2 regions of the Fictibacillus sp. EA-CB0309 genome follow, and region 2 is predicted to be linked to the other one. Evidence: riboswitches for the same ligand, from Rfam matches in the RefSeq annotation. Region 2 holds a riboswitch; the other holds the start of a gene.
What was found. A riboswitch is a leader RNA that binds a small molecule or an ion and turns the genes downstream of it on or off. The one in region 2 is predicted to bind FMN.
Positions count from the first base shown of each region.

Region 1: it holds a riboswitch for FMN, as region 2 does, so the genes downstream of both, ACEWFH_RS06600 (ECF transporter S component) here and ribE (riboflavin synthase) in region 2, are expected to answer to the same signal.

Region 1 is NZ_CP169271.1:1,186,624-1,194,134, forward strand. Features, by position in the region: gene ACEWFH_RS06570 (NifU family protein) at 1-98, opposite strand, end outside; partial or broken gene ACEWFH_RS06575 (YuzD family protein) at 257-579, shown strand; gene ACEWFH_RS06580 (LSM domain-containing protein) at 666-977, shown strand; gene ACEWFH_RS06585 (NAD(P)/FAD-dependent oxidoreductase) at 1,031-2,095, opposite strand; gene ACEWFH_RS06590 (YuzB family protein) at 2,333-2,569, shown strand; gene ACEWFH_RS06595 (NupC/NupG family nucleoside CNT transporter) at 2,788-3,963, shown strand; gene ACEWFH_RS06600 (ECF transporter S component) at 4,127-4,705, opposite strand; FMN riboswitch at 4,902-5,087, opposite strand; gene ACEWFH_RS06605 (hypothetical protein) at 5,187-5,429, shown strand; gene dapF (diaminopimelate epimerase) at 5,445-6,308, shown strand; gene mqnE (aminofutalosine synthase MqnE) at 6,344-7,441, opposite strand.
Region 2 is NZ_CP169271.1:3,565,183-3,572,693, forward strand. Features, by position in the region: partial or broken gene ACEWFH_RS19985 (bifunctional 3,4-dihydroxy-2-butanone-4-phosphate synthase/GTP cyclohydrolase II) at 1-858, opposite strand, end outside; gene ribE (riboflavin synthase) at 870-1,520, opposite strand; FMN riboswitch at 1,888-2,035, opposite strand; partial or broken gene ACEWFH_RS19995 (TrkH family potassium uptake protein) at 2,091-3,396, opposite strand; gene ACEWFH_RS20000 (hypothetical protein) at 3,569-4,639, opposite strand; gene ACEWFH_RS20005 (YwaF family protein) at 4,730-5,458, opposite strand; partial or broken gene ACEWFH_RS20010 (YhbD family protein) at 5,402-6,201, shown strand; gene ACEWFH_RS20015 (polymer-forming cytoskeletal protein) at 6,222-7,007, shown strand; gene sugE (quaternary ammonium compound efflux SMR transporter SugE) at 7,449-7,511, opposite strand, start outside.

The DNA of each region.
Region 1 (7,511 bases), 1.5 Mb from region 2:
AATTCCACGTCTCCTCCATCACGAAGAAGGAACGGGCGTAATTTATCAAGAACTTCTTCAACTTGTTCACGCATCTCTAAGTTTTGAGTTTCAGCCATAACTATCAAGGCTCCTTTCTTAAAAAGAACTTACTTATAGTATACGGGAAATGGAATAAAAAATCCATGAGCAAGCATCATGATATTTGTGCCTTTTTCTTTTATACAAAATAAGGTATGATGAAAGCAAATAAGCGCATACATTGAGGTGATTCTTCATGAGTAACTCACTTATCATTAAGGTATATGGTGCAGAACAAAAATGTGCCAGCTGTGTTCATCTTCCATCAGCAAAAGAAACGGCTGAATGGCTAGAAGCTGCAATCTCAAGAAAATTTCCGAACTTGTTGTTTCACGTTCTTTATATAGATATGGAGAAACCGGAAAATGAGATTGATCAGGCATTTTCAGAAAGAATTATGGAAGAAGATCTTTTTACCCAGTAGTTGTCATAGACGGCGAGGTCGTTGCGGAAGGCAACCCGAATTTAAAATCCATTTACAATATTATTGAACAAAACGGTTACGGCGCTGTAAGTTAAGCGCCTATTTTTTTATATTGGGTTTGTACACATGCTTTGCCCTTCTTAAGAGAATATGATGTATGGAAAAAAGGAGGCACATTGCATTGTTGAACCCTTTAAAAGGTAAAAGCTCTAAAGATGAGTCGTCATCGTCGTTTGCAGGACATCATCACCATCATTATCATGACCTTTGTCTCAAGTATATGGGGCAGAACGTCACGATTGAACTGAACGATGGGAATGTCTATCATGGTCAATTGCATAGCTATGATCAAGATAACATGTATATGGTCATGCCAGGTGAGACTGCAGAGCGTAATAGCCGTATTATTTTTGTCGGGCCGTTTTTCCCTGGGTTCGGGGTTTTTGGTTTTCCGTTCTACCGAATACGCCGTTTCCGTCCTTATTGGTGGTAAAAACAGCAAAAGACCCATGCAGCTGCATGGGTCTTTTCTATGCTTGATATTTCTTATACTTGATATTTATATAACCAGAGAATTCCTGATTTTAATAATCGAGGCACTCGTCCGATAAGAGCTGTGCTTCCCATCGTACCGAAACCACTCTTCTTACCGAGCGATCCCATAACACCTTTTAATTTAATCTCGTTCATCTCAGGCAGTGGCTGTTCGTTCCATCGTGCTAATAGAACTTGTGAGATTTGCTCCGCTTGTTCCTCTGCGAGCTGTGCACTAGGTGCGTAAGGAAGACTTGCGCAATCTCCTACTACATACACATGTTCATCAGAAGGGAGGTGATGATGCTCACTTAGAACCACTCGTCCTTGACTGTCTTTTTCAACATCTAAATCACGTACGATGCGGCTAGGTTGAATACCCGCAGTCCAAACGATAGCGTCACATTCAACTTTTTCATCGTGATTAAACAATGCGCCTTCTTCTACTTTTGTAACATTAGAGTTGTTAATGACCTCAACCCCATGTTCAACGAACCAGTTTTGTACATAATTACTTAGTCTTTTCTTATATGCAGATAAAATCATGTCACCGCGGTCAAAAAGCTTGATAGTAAGATCCGGACGGCTTTCGCGAAGTTCAGATGCAAGTTCTACACCAGAAAGGCCGGCACCCACAACGGCAACCACGGCGTTTGCATGCAAGTTATTTAAGACTTGATACGTATGACGTGATTTATCAATTGTCTGAATGCTTAATGTATATTGATCTGCGCCTGGAACATTGTGATACTTGTCCTCACAGCCAAGGCCAATTACTAAATCATCATACGAAACAGCATCTTGATCTTTTAGTAGTACTTTCTTTTCTTTTACATCAATTTCTGTAACTTCACCGTATTTAATATTTAAGCGTGGATGATCAGGAAACGTTACGCGAACATGATGATCTGAAATGGTTCCTGCAGCCAGCGCATAGTATTCGGTTTTCAAACAATGATAAGGTACACGGTCAATAAGCGTAAGCTGAATGTTTTCAGGGAGGTCTGAGGAATTAAGAAGTCTCTTCAACACACGCATATTTCCATATCCTCCGCCAAGTAAAACGAGGTGTTTCATTTGTCATTTCCCCTTTTCTTTCAAGACAATTCTTATCTGTTTTTGTAGTGCTTTATATAAGTAAATATCCTTAACTCGAAATAAGTAAACGATTTCACGTTTTTGACATGTTTAAGTATAGCACTTTGCAACAAATTCACAACTCTTTTATGGAAAAAACACAGGAAGAATGAGTGTTTACATTGACTAGCTCTTAAGAAAGAGTTAGGATGAATTCATCAAGAGGTGAAAGAAAAAATGAGACCGATTATAGAGTTTTGTGTAAGTAATTTAGCAAGTGGTGCACAAAAAGCGCTCGAAGAACTCGAGAAAGACTATGATCTTGATGTAATTGAGTATGGATGTCTAGGCTATTGCGGACACTGTGCCAAATCGCTTTTTGCTCTCGTGAACGGAGATATCGTGCACGGAGAAACATCAGATGAACTTGTTAAAAACATCTACAATCATATAGAAGAAAACTTTATGTTTTAAGAAGCAGCTTCTCTAAAAAGATGAGAGGCTGTTTTTTTATTGGTTAAGGCATTTTATTATGGGAAAAATATCTAGTAATGAATTTTATAAAAACGATTGCATTTTTGTCGAAATTTGTTACATTAGAAAAGGGTCAGTCATTCGATGTCTGACAACTGAACGACTAAAATTATTTAATTATGTAAAATAATTGAGTAAAGTAATAAGGGGGAACTTTTATGTCAATCTTAATAGGAATTTTGGGCATTATTGCATTAATTGCAATCGCTTTCATTATGTCCAATGACAAAAAGAACATTAATTTTAAAGCGGTTGGAATTATGTTGGTTGTACAATTATTGATAGCTTGGTTCATGCTAAATACAACAGTAGGTAAGACCGTTTTAAACAAAATTGTAAACGTTTTTAACAAGGTCCTTTCATTTGGTAATGATGGTATCGCGTTTGTATTTGGAGATTTAAGTGGAAAAGAATACTTCTTCATTAACGTATTGATGATGATCGTGTTTGTATCCGCTTTACTTTCAATTTTAACGTACACACGCATTTTACCTCTTGCCATTAAATACATTGGTGGTGCTGTTGCAAAAGTTACTGGACTGCCAAAAATTGAATCTTTCGTTGCTGTCAACTCAATGGTGTTTGGTGATACTACTGCAATTATCTCTGTTAAGTCTCAATTGCACAAACTATCGGCTAACCGATTGTTCGTAGTTGTAACATCTTCATTGGTAGCAGTAAGCTGTTCAATTCTCGGTGCTTACATGCAAATGATTCCTGCAGAATACGTTTTAGTTGCACTACCGATTAACGTATTTTCAGGACTGATCCTTTCATCAATCGTTTGTCCTGTAACTTCTGATGAAGATGAAGAAATTGATGTTAAAGAAATGGTGAAAGAAAAGTCATTGTTTGAAGCGATCGGAAACGGTGCTTTAGATGGTGGTAAAGTTGCTCTTATCGTAGGTGCGATGCTTATTACTTATATCGGATTACTTTCAATGGTCAACTTTGCATTCGATGCAGTGACTGGTTTGACATTCCAACAAATTTTGGGCTATGTGTTTGCTCCAATCGCTTTTATCATGGGTATTCCTGCTAATGAAATCGTTCAAGCAGGTTCAGTAATGGGAACTAAAGTTGCAGCCAATGAATTCGTAGCGATGCTTGACTTCATGAAAATGATTCCGGACATGGATCCTAAGACAGTAGGTATTGTCTCAGCATTCCTAATCTCATTTGCTAACTTCTCATCTATTGGAATTATCTTAGGAACTGTTCAAGCGATCAATGGAGAAAAAGCTTCTATGCTAGCTAAAGTCGGCTTAAAAGTATTGCTTGTAGCTACTATGGGTTCTGTCCTAACTGGAACAATTGTAGGATTATTCTTATAAAAACAAATTAAATTTCAAAGTGCTCGAAGCTCAAGCTTCGAGCATTTTTTGTACTGTATTTAACAGGAGTGTGCCTAACTATTTTGCACTTTACGCTAAGCTTTCCACGATTATTCAAAAAAACGTTGTGGAGCCTTCTCCACAACGTTTTTTATCATTATATTTATGCCTGCTGAGCAATCTGTTTCATCACCCATGGCTGCATTCGATTATATAGTGCTAAAAACAGTAACGTAATAATTGTTCCTTTTATCAAGTTAAACGGTGTAATACCTTTTAGAATCAGGTCCATCATCATTTGGCTAGACATCGGGTCAGCACCTAGGAACCACGTATAGGCTGGTAAGATGATCAGATAGTTAAGTAGTCCCATCATAAATGTCATCAAAACCGTTCCTAGAATTAAGCCTGTTGAAAGACGTTTAACCGTATGCTTTTTGCGGAATAAGTAGGATACTGGCAGAATGAAAAGAATCCCGGCCACAAAGTTTGCTAATTGACCAACGGGTACACCTGTAAAACTTCCTACAATTCCGTAATGAAGTACATTTTTTATTGCCTCAACCATTATTCCTGCTGCAGGTCCGAATATGATGGCAGCTAGCAGTGCAGGCACCTCACTAAAATCAATTTTTAGAAATGGAGGCAGTCCTGGAAACGGAAAGTCGAGCATCATCAGTACATATGCAATCGTACTGAGCATCGATACCGCTACCATTTGTTTGATTTTTCCCTTTTGCATTGAAATCTCTCCTCTTTTGTGTTGCGCCATCTCATGATTTCGAATGCAGCACAGCCTGTTTTACACAAAAAAACCTTAGTCGATAAAGAACGGACTAAGGGAGTTTGTATGATAAACAGCATGTAAAAGAAGCATTTTTTACAAAAATGGTAAAATGCGCACTTAAACAAAGGCTCATGTACACGAACCGCTGTACCAACATCTTCTCCCATCCAGACTATACTGTCGGCTCTGGAATTGCACCAGATCAGCAATGTGGTGACATCGATATGATGTCTAGCCTAAACGGTTGTTTCGGCATTTCCAAATCGCTCACGGGCTGATGAAGAGGGAATCTTCAATTACCGCCGGTCGGGAATTTCACCCTGCCCCGAAGATGGATCGCTATTGTATTTTGTTACATCACCTATTATACTTTAAAAAATGTAAGTTGTGAACGAATAAGCAATAACCATACCTTCCAAATAGAGGATGAACTCACATGAAATTGACCTTTGAATATACATGGCCGTATGAAAGAATGATGAATGATATCTATATTTCGGAGTGTCCGTTCTGTAAACAAGATAATGTTTTAACTTCTTTTAAAGAAGAACAGATGAATCTTGCCAAAGAAGGCATTAAACAGATTTTAATCATGCCGTGCTGTCATGGCAAGATAACGATCTTAAACGCGGATGACGATTATTTCTATACAGATGAAAAATTAAGAGGGCAATCATAAGGAGTAATTAGAAGCATGAACACTTTGAAATTCACAAAAATGCATGGACTCGGCAATAATTACATTTACGTCAATATGTTTGAAGAAAGAATCGCTGAAGCTGATTTGCCTGAACTAGCAGTAGCTGTTTCAAATCCTTATACGGGAATCGGTTCAGACGGTATGATCTTAATCTGCCCAAGTGATGTGGCACCTGTTAAGATGCGGATTTTTAACAACGATGGTTCAGAAGCCAAGAACTGTGGCAACGGTCTTCGATGTGTAGCGAAATATGCGTACGAAAACGCAATTGTGGAAGAAACAGAATTTCAGATTGAAACCCTTGGCGGAATGGTAACCGCGAAACTAACAACAGATAATAACAACACAGTATCCTTAGTGACGGTAAATATGGGGAATCCTATCCTTCAGCCTGAACAGATTCCTGTAAATGGCTTTAAAGAACGTGATCAAGTTATTAACGAGTCTGTTTCATTCGATGGTAAAGATTTAAAAATGACTGCCGTATCGATGGGTAATCCGCACGCCATCTTCTTCGTTGATAACATTAATGAAGTGCCACTGCACTCGCTTGGTCCTGTTATTGAAAAAGATCCAATGTTTCCTGATTGGGTAAATGCAGAGTTTGTTGAGATGGTCTCCGAAAATGAAATGCACTTTAGAGTTTGGGAGAGAGGTTCAGGTGTCACACAAGCATGTGGTACGGGAGCATGTGCAGCGGCTGTAGCTGCAATTCTGAACGAAAAAGCCGCACGAAACACAGATATTACGGTCCATTTAGCGGGCGGAGATCTTATCATCAATTGGCAAGATAACGGTGATGTGTTGATGACCGGCCCAGCAGAAGTAATTTGTACAGGTGAATATCATATAAAATAAACAAAAGTGCAGGCATCGATGCCTGCACTTTGCTTTTAGTATTTTTGAATAATGTTGTAAAACGTATCTCGTTCAACGGGAACTTTGTTTGCTGTTTTAATCAAGTGGACAAGTTCCTTTCGAGTGATACCTGATGAAGTTAGTGCACCAACTGCGTGTGAGATGCGCTCTTCAATTAATGTTCCGTGAATATCACTAGATCCAAACGTTAATGCCATCTGAGTAAGCTGAACACCTATGTTGATCCAATATGCTTTTACATGATCAAAGTTATCAAGCATCAAACGGCTGATCGCGATTGTTCTCATATCGTCAAAAGCAGAAGTTCTTCTCATCAGACCCATTGATTGTGTACGAGGTTGCATCGCCAGTGGAATAAATACCATGAAGCCATTCGTTGCGTCTTGCAGCTGACGAAGGCGATCCATATGAATCAGACGTTCTTCTTTCGTTTCAATCGATCCATATAACATCGTTGCATGAGTTTTTAATCCTAATCCGTGTGCAATTTCGTGAGCCTCTAACCATTGGTCGGTAGAAGCTTTATCAGGACTCATCTTTAAGCGATAACGCTCTGTAAGTATTTCGGCACCACCGCCAGGCATCGTATCTAAGCCTGCTTTAATAAGCTCTTCTAATACTTCTTTCATGGAAAGTCCAGAGATTCTTGAGAAGAACTCGATCTCAGCTCCTGTATAAGCTTTAATCGTTACTTGTGGGTAGTGCTTTTTCAACGTGCGGATCGTATCTAAATAATAATCAAACGGCACTTCATGATTATGGCCACCCACGATATGAAACTCTCGGATGTTATCGTTCCAGCGCTTTTCTACATAGCTCAACAGCTGTTCATCATTCATCGTATAAGCGCCTTCTTCACCAGGCTTGCGCTTAAATCCGCAGAAGCTGCATGTCGCTTCACATACGTTAGTCGGATTGATATACAGATTTTCAATGAAATAAACGTGGTCCCCATTCTTGCGGGTATTCACTTCATTAGCTAAAGATGCAACGCTCAAAAGATCATTCGTTTCATATAAATATAAACCGTCTTCAATTGATAGACGCTCGCCATGAGTTACTTTTTCAGCAATTGCTGCCATGTGCGTATCAAGAGTCAATATATTTGCCATTTTTTATCCCCCTAAATTTTCAAATGAAATGTTCGGATGATGTACACATTTTTTAAAGATAAGAGTACAA
Region 2 (7,511 bases):
GAACACCAGAGCCTGCTTTTTCAATCTGAGAAAGAGCCGCATGAAGTTGAGGACCACAGTCACAGCGGGCCGACCCAAACACATCACCGGTCAAACATTCAGAGTGAACACGAACCAGCACAGATTCATCACTATTAATTTCACCTTTTACAAGCGCCACATGTTCTTTCTCATCCAGCACATTTGAAAAGCCGATCGCTTTAAAATCACCAAATTCAGTTGGGAGATTGATTTCAACTTCTCGCTTTACCATCTGTTCCGTTTTGTTTCGGTACGTAATAAGGTCTTTGATTGTAATGAGTTTCATATTGTGCTGTTTTGCTAGCTCAACAAGCTCAGGAACACGAGCCATCGTTCCGTCTTCTTTCATGATTTCGCAGATTACTCCAGCAGATTGACTGCCAGCCATATTTGCTAGGTCGATTGCCGCTTCTGTGTGCCCTGCTCGTCTTAACACGCCGCCTTTTTTCCTATCAACGGAAAGATATGGCCAGGACGCTTAAAGTCAGATGGCACAGAATCACCATTCACAAGCTCCCGAACAGTAGCTGCTCGTTCTTGCGCAGAAATCCCGGTTGTTGTTGATTTGTGATCGACACTGATTGTAAAAGCGGTGCCGTGCGAATCGGTATTGGCTGCTACCATCGGTGAAAGATCCAGCTTCATCGCGATTTCCTCAGAGATTGGTGTACAAACGAGACCACGTCCGTGCGTTACCATAAAATTGATGGTTTCTGGTGTGATTCCTTCAGCTAGGGCAACAAAGTCTCCTTCATTTTCACGATCTTCATCATCCACTACGATAACGATTTTGCCTTCTCTTAAATCTGCAACTGCTTCTTCTATGGAGTGAAACATGAACTCTCCTCCTAAAATCCGTGCTCTTGTAAGAAATCAAGAGACAGCTTTGACTTTTGTTTTTGATCTTCTTTCTCTGGAGCCAACATTCTGTAGACATATTTTGCGAGCATATCACATTCAATATTCACTACGTCTCCCGTACCTTTTTTACCTAAAATCGTATGATCTGCCGTATGCGGAATCAAAGAAACTGTGATTGTATTTTTGGTAACGTCAAAAACGGTTAAGCTTGTCCCATCTACACAAACGGAACCTTTTAGCATAAAGTAGCGCATCAGATGATCTGGAAGTGCAATTGTATAATAGATTGCGTTTTTCTCTGGTCGCTTCTCTAAAATTTCTCCTGTACCATCAACATGCCCAGAAACAAAATGTCCGCCAAACCTTCCTCCTGCTGCCATAGCTCGCTCGAGATTAACGATTGAACGGTTGTTTAACAGCTTTAATGTTGAAGACCGATACGTTTCTGGCATCACATCCACAGTAAACTGATTTTTGCCGAAAGAAGTCACGGTCAGACATACCCCATTCACTGCAATACTGTCTCCAAGGTGCACGTCTTTCAACACCTCTTCAGCCGAAATGGTAAGTACAATTGTTTCATTGCCTTTCGTGATGGATTTAATCGTGCCTTTTTCCTCAATGATGCCTGTAAACAAAGAGCTTTCCCTCCCATTGTTGTTTTTGGTAGTAGTTGATTTCCGTTCCAGGTGCTCGCTTTCCGCGGGGCAGGCGGTGAGCCACATTCGTAACGTTTCACTCTTAAGTGTCTCACCTGCCCGCCTGTCCCGCAGGAGTCCTTCCACTCCAATCAACTTGCTAAAGAAGAAAAAAACATACAAAAAGAATGCAAAAACCTTTTTGAAATAAGTTTTCAAGAACGTCGTAAATATGCAAAGCGGGAGTCTATTTATTTTAAAAATAAAAATACCCCGGAAACAGAAAGTTCCCGGGGTTTGTGTTAAAAGTATAACGAAATAAACCTTTAAATATACCTTTTTAAAATACAGGCAATTAAAAGCGTTCACGTTCCTTCTCCCATCCAGACTATACTGTCGGCTTCGGAATTGCACCGAATCCACCGCTTTCGCGTATCGCAAAACCGGGTCACGGACTAAGAGGCTATAGCCTCATCACCGCCGGTTGGGAATTTCACCCGACCCCGAAGGACACTATTTACTTAAGTTCATTATAAGTAAACAATAGACTGAATTCAAACATGATCGCTTTTATTGACCAATAATTAATTTTTCTTTCGGATAATGAATGTGTTCTGTCACTACTTTACCTCTGATGATAAAGAGGAATGACAGTACGCCGATTCTTCCAATAAACATCAGCAGCATGAGGATAATTTTTCCGGTCGAGCTCAATTCACCCGTAATCCCTGTAGAAAGTCCTGTTGTTCCGAATGCTGAGCACACTTCAAAAAAAGATACTCAATCGGCATAGGATCTGTAATCGCTAGGATTATCGTAGACGTCGTACAAAGCACCATCGCCACAATAATAACAATAAACGACTTCTGTATATCTTCAGGATAAATTTCACGCTTAAAGATCTTAATCGTATTTCTACCTTTGGCATAAAAGAGAATCGCCAACAGTGCTACAGCAAATGTCGTTGTTCGGATACCACCACCAACCGAGCTCGGTGATGCACCGATAAACATCATTACCGATAAATAAAGCATTGTTGGAACGGAAAGTTCAGAGATATCCATCGTCGATAATCCCCCGCTTCTAGTCGTAACAGACTGAAACATGGAGTAGAAGAACGTTTCATGCCAAGACTTATCCTCAAAAAAGCATTCATTTCCAGGACATATATACCAATTGCACCCGTTACAACCAATAACGCAAATGTTGTTGTCGTTACCTTTGTAAAAAGGGTAAATGTATATCGCTCCAGATACTTACGCTCTTTTATAAAGTTATTAATTTCAACTAATACAGGAAACCCAATGGCTCCTGACGTAATTAAGCACATCGTAACGATTTGAACAAGATAATCGTGGCGGAACGGTATCAACGAGCTTCCCGTTATATCGAATCCAGCATTCGTCGTTGCCGTAACAGATGCAAAGAATGCGTGATATAGCACTTCTACTTCTGTATCGTAATAGGGCTGAAACAAGATAAAGAACAATACCGTTCCTACGATCTCAATCCCTATTATGAGTGTTAAAATCTGCTTCATCAGTTGAACGAGTCCTGCAAGTGTGGATTGGTTTTGATCTGTCATAATCAATTGACGTTCTCTCATTCCAATTCGTTTACCAATCAATAGCCATACTGCTGTTCCTAGCGTCATGACGCCGATCCCGCCTATTTGGCATATTAGGGCTAGAAGAATGACTCCTACATAATTGAACGTTTCAGAAATATTAACAGAGGTTAGACCCGTTACACTTACAGCACTAACTGCAGTAAATAAAGCATCAATAAACTTTAGTTCTACTCCCTCGTTATGTCCAACCGGCAAACTTAGTAAAACGGTCGCTACTAAAACAGACAATAAATAAAAGATAACGATTAGCTGAACAGAAGTTAAAAAAGTCTTTTTTGTTGGGTTGTTGCTGTATTTTTAAACATATATTTTTTCACCTGTCGAGGGGATTTTTCTGTAACCTTCTGAAATCTTAACAATAGCATTTCCATTTAACAAGGTGAAATCGAACATTTGTTAAAAAAAGACTGCAGAACTTTCAATTCAGCTCATTTTCAGAAATTATTCTTTTTTCAATTAGTCTCATCAATTCAACAGAGTTATCGACTTTAATTACCACTCTTGTAACATTCTTCTTAAATCCATAAATGATATCTGATTGGATGGGTTCTTTTAATAGGAGCTCGATCGCTGGCCGTTCTGGAATAAAATCACTTACTCTTGCTTCAAAAGTATATTTCCTTTCAGATGCAGGAATCTCATCTGGTCCTTCATATGTTTTCATTTCCTGTATTGCGCTAAAGGGCAACTCTATTCCTTTCATGAACCCTACATTCATAATCAGCAATTGATCTGAAACGATAAGGGGCACTTTCTTAACAGCTTGCATCTGCCCGAAAAGAAACAGAATGGAATAGATGTTAATGAAAAGTAAAATGAGTGAAACGGTATGATTTATCTGACTGAAGAAGTAATGAAGACCAACTGATTCTATAATGAGAGCATGAATAAGCATCAGCTGAAGAGCAACATAGCTTGTATTCTTATGGTAAGTAAAGGTGTGGTCTGAAGTCATAGGTGCTTTTCGCCAGGAAAACAGCGCATAATAAAGCATCGTTACTTCACTCACTACCGAATTAATCAACCGGCTTTGTGCAAAGTGAACGCTAACCGCCTGTCTTATCTTGATTAAAAAAGGCATTTCAGCAGGCAATTCAATATATGTCTTTTTAACTTTTGGAAACTTTTTGCACACCAAGATCAAAATATAAAGCTCAATCGAGATAAAACCCGCTTCTAATAACAGAAGCGCTTTTGGCACTACAGAAACGTTATCTAACAAGACATCAGGGATGATGTACGAAGCGAAACCATAACTTACAAGCGCTACAAGCAATGTCAGTTTCCAAGAATATCTTTTGCGGATGATAAAATAATAGGTGAGCAGCGGGATAACGAGAAGAAAGTCAAACATGGATCCAATTACTACGCTATCCGGAACAGGTTGGAAGTATGGAGTCTGGTACAAAATTACATTGCTACCAATTACTAAGAAACTAAGTATAAGAAAAGGCACCCATCTTATAGGTCTGATTAGCGTATCATTCATAAAATCCCTCCTCACCTTTAGTATACAATAAATACCAATAAATTCTTTTAATTCCAAATTACGTCACAAAACATTCATAAAACAAGACCACTACGCTTTAAAGAGCGGGTGGTCTTTTCTGATTACACGAGACTTTTCTTTTACAGGAATAAAAACAAGCAGACAGAGACTCATAGCAACTAGTTCGAGAGCAAGAATATACCACGGGTGTGGTCCTAAATAATCCATTAAAGAAGCATTGGCTGGTTTCTCCATCAAAAACATATAGTTTGCGTCTATCGCGGCATTTAACACGTATACTCCGAGGGCGTATACATTCAGCCAAAGAAAGGACATGAAAAACTGAACCCAGCTTATTTTAAAGGATTTTACGATACCGTAATATAACGCGGTCCAAACAATGAATGCATGTGCAATAAAATATTGAATAAATCGAAAATGCCAAGGTTCCTGGTATAACTCTGGTGTCAGTAACCCTTGAATAGCGCCAGTTAAACCAAAAAGATAAACAAACGCAAACAGCTTTCGATTATCGGTTAACAATAAAACTATACTTAGTAAAATATTTAAACTGCAAAGCTGCAGCGGCAGAAAGACTTTTACGGTCCACATATCGTTAGAGACCGCCCATAAGTGATACGAGATTTCAGAGAATAACAGGCCAAGGATCAGAACCTTCTTAACGGCACGCTTTCCGCTTAAACGAGAACGAAGGACGTACATGGTTACGCTCACCATGATTATTAATAAAAGTATCAGTACATGCTCAAAGCCAAACATCCTAAATCCAGATGTACCCGGACCAAACCAACCCTCCATTTATCCCCCTCCATCTTATTCTTATTGTTATTCAAAATTGCAACAGACTTTTCCTTTGAAAGATGTTATTTTTATTTGCACAACGTAACAGTGTTATGTTACATTAGTGTCAAGGAGGTTAATCATGGAAAATCTAATCTCAAAAAAGATCTGCTCGAAGCAGCCAATATCTCTTACGGTCAACTGTACCGTTGGAAAAGAAAGAACTTGATTCCTGAAAATTGGTTCATTCGAAAATCTACGTTTACTGGTCAAGAAACTTTTTTCCGAAAGATGATATGTTATTGCGAATTGAAAAAATTAAATCATTAAAAGATGATTTATCGCTCGATGAACTGGCTGATATGTTCTCTCCCTCTCCTACCTTAACTTCATTATCAGCAGAAGAACTCACCAAACGTAACATTGTTTCAAATACATCGTTAGAAATGTACATCAATCACCATGGAACCACCACTTCTTTTACCTTTAACCAATTATTAACCCTATATGTACTAGACACATTGCTTCAAACCGGTGAAGTCAATCGTTCTGAAGGTATGGATTTGTTAAAAGTGCTTGATGAACATTCAAAAAATCTGAAGAGCAATGAAAGCGAATTGATCTTTATTCGCAAGATGGGTGTGTCTTTTTTTATCCTTACACCTGAACCCGCTAAGCTGTTCGTAGAGTCTCAAGCAAAAATAATCGCTCATTATAAACTCAATCAATTCACAGAAGAACTTAAATTAAAACTGTCCTAAACGTGGAGGAGGAATTAAAAATGGAGAAAACAGCGACTAAAAACATTAGTATTTCTGGATCAGGAACTTCTTCTGGCGGCGAGTATAATCAAGTAAAAGTGAACGGCTCAGCTCATATTAATGGTGATTTAACATGTGAAGAATTCAAATGTAATGGCAGTTCTCATATTGAAGGAAACATTACTACAGGAACTGCAAAAATCAACGGCTCTACTCATTTTGAAGGTGATGTGGAAGCGAAAGAGATGACGATCAACGGCAGTACCGACATTGACGGAAACCTTTTTTGCCAGGAACTAAAGGTGCAGGGCTCCACTTCTGTTAAAGGAGACTTGAAAGGAAAAGAACTCATCATACGAGGTTCAGCTTCTGTTCAAGGAAATGTATCGAGTGAAGAAGTTGATTTGAAAGGACAAGTGAAGATTAAAGGTGATTGCGAAGCCGAATCCTTTGAAGCGCGCGGCAACTTTAAGATTGATGGTCTATTAAATGCTGGTACAATTGACGTGGAACTTCTTCGCCATTGTGAAGCAAAAGAAATTGGCGGCGAAAATATTTCAGTGAAAAAGACGAGAGATTCTTCAGGATTTAAAAAACTGTTCAAATTCTTTATGAGTAACCATACAGATCAACTTACAGCAGAGGTCATTGAAGGTGATCACCTTTACCTGGAATACACGCAGGCTGAAGTTGTGCGTGGAAACACCATTGAAATTGGTCCAGGGTGTGTGATTCAAAGAATCGAATACAAAACGAGTCTAGAAGTCGATGAAAGTGCAAAAGTCGGTTCACAGGAGAAGATTTAATTTCAGATAGAGGAATTGCTGGCGCTCGTATTCCCTGCTTTTATAAAAAGGCTGTTTTCGTATTCTTTGTTGCTTTTGAAAGTAGTTGATTTCCGTTTCAGGATGCTCGCTTTCCGCGGGGCAGGCGGTGAGCCACATTCATACGTTTCACTCTTAAGTGTCTCACCTGACCGCTTCAGTGAAGTATTCTTGCTCCTGCGTCTACAAGTTATTGCTACTAAAGTAAGCTTCCTCGTCGCATGCCTTGCGAGAAGTTTCTCAAGTGGTAGGCACGCACCTTTCACTCCAATCAACTGTTCAAAGAAGACATTAAAAAAGATTTAAGAAGCAACAATCCTTTAGAAAACAGCCTATAAAAAACTTACTCCTCAAACCACACAAAAGCTGCCCATCAAAGGTCTTGTTAAACACCTGTTTAAGGCAGCTTTCTCATTTTCTAATTCACTTTGAATTCATTTTCAACTTACTGACTCCTGCCGTTACCTTCAATCCAATAATCCCTGT